One region of the Paenibacillus sp. A14 genome, then DNA from elsewhere that is predicted to be linked to it. Evidence: riboswitches for the same ligand, from Rfam matches in the RefSeq annotation. Region 1 holds a riboswitch; the other holds the start of a gene.
What was found. Region 1 has a riboswitch for S-adenosylmethionine ahead of metA (homoserine O-acetyltransferase MetA). Riboswitches for the same ligand answer to the same signal wherever they lie in the genome.
Positions count from the first base shown of each region.

Region 1 (2,396 bases):
TGCCACTGCGTACCCCTCCACTAATCAAATATGGTATATAAGTTCAGCCATTTCATCGATATCATACGGTGTTTCCTGATACACATAGTAGTTCAGCCAGTTGGAGAATAATAAGTTGGCATGCGCTTTCCAAGTCGATCTGGGGGTTTTGGCGGGATCATTGTTCGGATAATAGTTCACCGGGAGATCGATATCCAGCCCTTTGGCGGCGTCGCGATCGTACTCCCATTTCAGGGAACCCGCGTCATACTCCGAGTGACCGGTCACAAAAATTTGTTTTCCGTCCCGTGAAGCCACGAGATAAATCCCGGCTTCCTCCGATTCGGCGAGAATCTCCAACTCCGGCGAGCGCTCGATATCCTCTCTGGATACGTCCGTATGGCGGGAATGCGGAACCTGGAACACTTCATCAAATCCGCGCATTAACTTAACACGAGGATAGTTGACAGAATGGGAGAAGACACCGAAGCATTTTTGCTCGAGCGGAATTTTACGGACTCCGTAATGATAATATAAGCCGGCTTGGGAAGCCCAACAAATATGCATGGTCGAAGTCACGTGCGTCTTGCTCCATTCGAAAATTTCCTTCAATTCCTCCCAATAGTTGACTTCTTCAAAATCCAGTTGTTCGACAGGAGCGCCCGTCACGATCATTCCGTCAAACCGGCGGCTCTTGATCTCGTCAAAGGTTTTGTAGAACATCTCCAAATGCTCCGCTGAAGTGTTCTTCGAGATATGGGAGCGGGGGTGAAGCAGTACGATTTCTACCTGAAGGGGTGTGTTGCTGAGCAGACGCAAAATTTGCGATTCCGTCGTTTCCTTGGTCGGCATCAGGTTCAAAATGGCAATTCTGAGGGGCCGAATGTCCTGCTGGTAGGCCCGGCTCTCATCCATCACAAAAATATTCTCGTTCGCAAGCACTTCCTTGGCCGGCAGATGATCCGGTACTTTAATCGGCATTACATTCCAACTCCTTTTTACTTTAGATTTTGCGGGTTATTCGGGTGAAAGCGGGCAATAACAAGAAAAAGACCTCTCTCCAAAGAGAAAGGTCATCATTTATTCCTGAATGCGCCTCTCTCATCTCTCAGAAACCTAAGTGCATCACATCATGCTCTTTAAGCTCTGCAAGAATTAGCACCGTGCGACGTATCGCCGGTTGCCGGGTATCATCGGGCCAGTCCCTCCACCTACTCTTGATAAGAAAATCGTCTCAATATTCTGTTTTTAAAATTCAAATTGAAACAGGTTGATTTCATTATACATGAATTCTCTTTTTTAACAAGCTGTGCGTCAATTTTTATCCACAACTTTTTGGCTTGAAACAATTCAATCCCCGGCGTTATACTAGACAAGTGCTTAAGAGGCACCCCATAAACCCATAGTAAAGAGGTGAATCCGAGAAATGGAAGGCGACCCGAGTCCGCAGCGCATGGACCTGAAGAAACAACCGCATAGGAAACCGATCAGCAGGCGCCGCGTGGAGAGTAACGGGCACTTTCTTTTCCCGGTGTTTTCATAAAACGCCTTTTTTCGGCGTTCGCCGTGCTGATCCCTTTCCTGTGCTCACAAAAAATGAGCATATCCCGGCTGCCTAAGCCGGAAAAGGGAGTGATTGGTATGAAAATCCGTCATGTGGTGGCCGGTGTATTTAAACCGGTCGAAGACGTGGAACTCACGACAACCCCGCCTGAGGAAGGCTTCTACTGGATCGACGCGGACGTTGAGGACCTGGAGCTGCTTCAGCCGCTGTTCTCGCTGCATGATCTTGCCGTTGAGGACTGCCTGTCCGAGGAGGAGCAGCGTCCGAAAATCGAAACTTACGACAACCATTACTTTATTGTAGTTAACAGCATCCGTTATGATGACGAGGAAATCTTTCTGCGGGCGCTGAACATCTTTCTGGGAAGACACTACATCATCACCGTGACCAAGCAGAAAATCAACGAACTCCGGGCCGTCAAGCCGATTCTCTGGGAACAGGAAGTCAGCGAGCCCGACCGTTTTCTTTATTTTCTTATCGACCTCGTGGTCGACAACTACTTCTCTGTCGGCGACCGGATCGAAGTCAAGATCGAAAAGCTGGAAGAGGATATTTTGATGCACACCAAACGTTCGCACCTGAACGAGATCATCGGTTTGCGAAGCGAGATTTTGTGGTTGAAGAAAATGCTTGGCCCTCAAAAAGAAGTCATCAATATTTTAAATAAAAAAGATTTGCGCCTGATCGACGATCAATTGCAAAAATATTTTAGCGATATATACGAAAATGCAGTTAAAATTTCCGAAAACTTCGATACTTTTCGGGAATTGATCGGGAACTTGCGAGAAGCTTATCAGGCGGCGATCGCCAACCGGGCCAATGAAATCATGCGCGTATTTACCGCCATCACGAC
Region 1 is NZ_JBAGJD010000004.1:523,957-526,352, reverse strand. It holds gene V4U88_RS13850 (PLP-dependent transferase) at 1-6, opposite strand, end outside; gene metA (homoserine O-acetyltransferase MetA) at 25-960, opposite strand; SAM riboswitch class I at 1,078-1,206, opposite strand; gene corA (magnesium/cobalt transporter CorA) at 1,621-2,396, shown strand, end outside.

Region 2 (2,396 bases), 300 kb from region 1:
GCGCCGTCTCCACCAGCCGGGCGAAGAACGGAGCGGCCGCGATCACGAGCGGCGGAATCGTGCCCTCCACCCCGGAGGAGACACCCATAATCGCCCGCGTCAGCGGAATCAAAGCGACGATCAGGATGATGAACGGCACCGAGCGGATAACGTTCACGATGAGCGACAGAATCCGGTACACCCAGCTCAGGACCGGCGAGGTCGATCGCGAAAAGGTGTACAGCAGCACCCCGAGCGGCAGCCCGATCAGGAACGTGAACAGGGTGGCGTAACCCATCATTTGCAGCGTGTCCGTGGACGCCGTGCCCATTTCGGACCAGTCGATTTTGGAAAAGTCCAAGCCCCACATTACCCGATCACCTCCACATCAAGATCCCGTTCTTTAAGCAGGGCCAGCGTACGTTCGACCTGCTCGTCGTCCCCTTCAAAGGAAACGGTGAGCTTGCCGTACGGCACCTCTTTGATCGTCGAGATCGTGCCCTGCAAAATCGCGAAGTTGACCCCGGTTTCCCGGACCACCTGCGATAATACCGATTCATACGTCTTCGCGCCAAGGAAGGTGATCTTCACCAGCTTCGACCATGCCGGATGCGGCACGGAGCTTGCCAGCTTCAACCCCTCCCCGCCATCTTCGCCCGACGCGTCCCGGTTGATAAACTCCCGGGTTACAAAATGCCGCGGCTTGAGGAAAACCTCGGTCACCGGCCCTTCCTCGACGATGCCGCCCTGGTGGATGACCGCCACCCGGTCGCAGATGCTCTGAATGACATGCATCTCATGCGTAATGAGCAGAATCGTGAGTCCGAATTTCCGGTTGATGTCCAGCAGCAATCGCAGGATTGAGTCCGTCGTCTGCGGATCCAGCGCGGAGGTCGCCTCGTCGCAGAGGAGAACATCCGGATCGCTGGCCAGCGCCCGAGCGATGCCGACCCGCTGTTTCTGTCCGCCGGACAGCTGGGACGGGTATTTCCCCCGGTGCGCCTCCAGACCGACCAAGGCCAGCAGTTCATCCACCTTTCGTTGGATCTCCGCCTTCGGCGTCCCGGTCAGCGTAAGCGGAAAAGCGACATTGTCATAGACCGTGGCGGACGACAGCAGGTTAAAATGCTGAAAGATCATCCCGATCTTGCGGCGCTTCTGCTGAAGCTCCCGCTTGCCGAGCTTGGTCAGGTCGACGCCGCCGACCCAAACCTCGCCTTGCGTCGGCCGCTCAAGCAAATTGATGCAGCGGATGAGCGTACTTTTGCCCGCCCCGGAGTGGCCGATGACCCCGAAGATTTCTCCCTTGTTCACCTTCAGGTTCAAGCTGGACAAGGCGGTGGTGGTCTTTTTCTTGGTGCCGTATATTTTAGTCAGTTGTTTGAGTTCAATCAAACCGATTAGCCTCCCGCTTTCGAAGTTTCCTAAAATTATTAAGATAAAAAAATAAAGAGCCCGGCAGATTCAGAGGGCTCTCTTTACGTAAAGACAATGCCTTCTCATCTGCCAAAACCGCGTCTTCCGATTTCACGTTCCACGGTTTTGAAGGATTTAGCACCATGACACTCGTTTCTCGGCTGCGCGAATCACGCGTCTTTCCGCCGGAATACGAATCGGTTGCTGGGCTTCATCGGGCCTTTCCCTCCGCCTCTCTCGATAAGAAAAAATATGAAATTAATGATGAACATTTCCTGTAAGATCATGAAACTATTTTAGAGTATAGAAGCTTTCCGTACTTTTGTCAAAGGAAAAATAGAAAAAAGATTTTCCAGGATCACCGCTACTTGGCCGAGATTTTTTTCCAGCGCTCATTGGTATAGGTGAACACCGCTTCCAGCGTTTCGGACACCATGAGGTACCCGTTCTCCAAGTCGCGGAGATGCCGATCCAGATCCTCCAGCTCGATTTTGCCGTGGAGCGCCTGATGTCGCTGCCATAAATCATCCTGCATTTCCGAGTTCATATAATGAATCTCCGTGTTTCTGCGCTTTCTCAATACGGCCAACGCTTCCTTGTGCCTCTCTTTAATGGCGAAGAGCCGTTCCTCGAGGTCCGGATGAACCTTCAAATAGCGAAATTGCCGAAGCACCGTAAAATAGGAAAAATGCGCCTTCACCCTGGACGTTTTCAAATCATAGAGATCGTTCAGCACCGTCCCCAGCTTGTCCAGGGTAGAGAAAACACGGATAAATCCGTCTTTATAAAAGAACACATACCGCGCGTAGTCGCCCCGCTCGGCCGGATCCATGTCCTCCACATAATTGCGTTGCACCTTCCGGCGGAAAAAGCCGGCCGCGTGCAAGCACTGCTCCAACTCATCCAGTGAAGAGATCAGCCCCAGCGTCCAGATCTCCAGCTTGCGAAAATCATGGGTCGGATCCTTGGATAGCTCCGTCTGTTTGTGCAGCAGCCTTGTT
Region 2 is NZ_JBAGJD010000004.1:225,828-228,223, reverse strand. It holds gene V4U88_RS12465 (methionine ABC transporter permease) at 1-349, opposite strand, end outside; gene V4U88_RS12460 (methionine ABC transporter ATP-binding protein) at 349-1,374, opposite strand; SAM riboswitch class I at 1,476-1,642, opposite strand; gene V4U88_RS12455 (Cthe_2314 family HEPN domain-containing protein) at 1,760-2,396, opposite strand, start outside.
Region 2: it holds a riboswitch for S-adenosylmethionine, as region 1 does, so the genes downstream of both, V4U88_RS12460 (methionine ABC transporter ATP-binding protein) here and metA (homoserine O-acetyltransferase MetA) in region 1, are expected to answer to the same signal.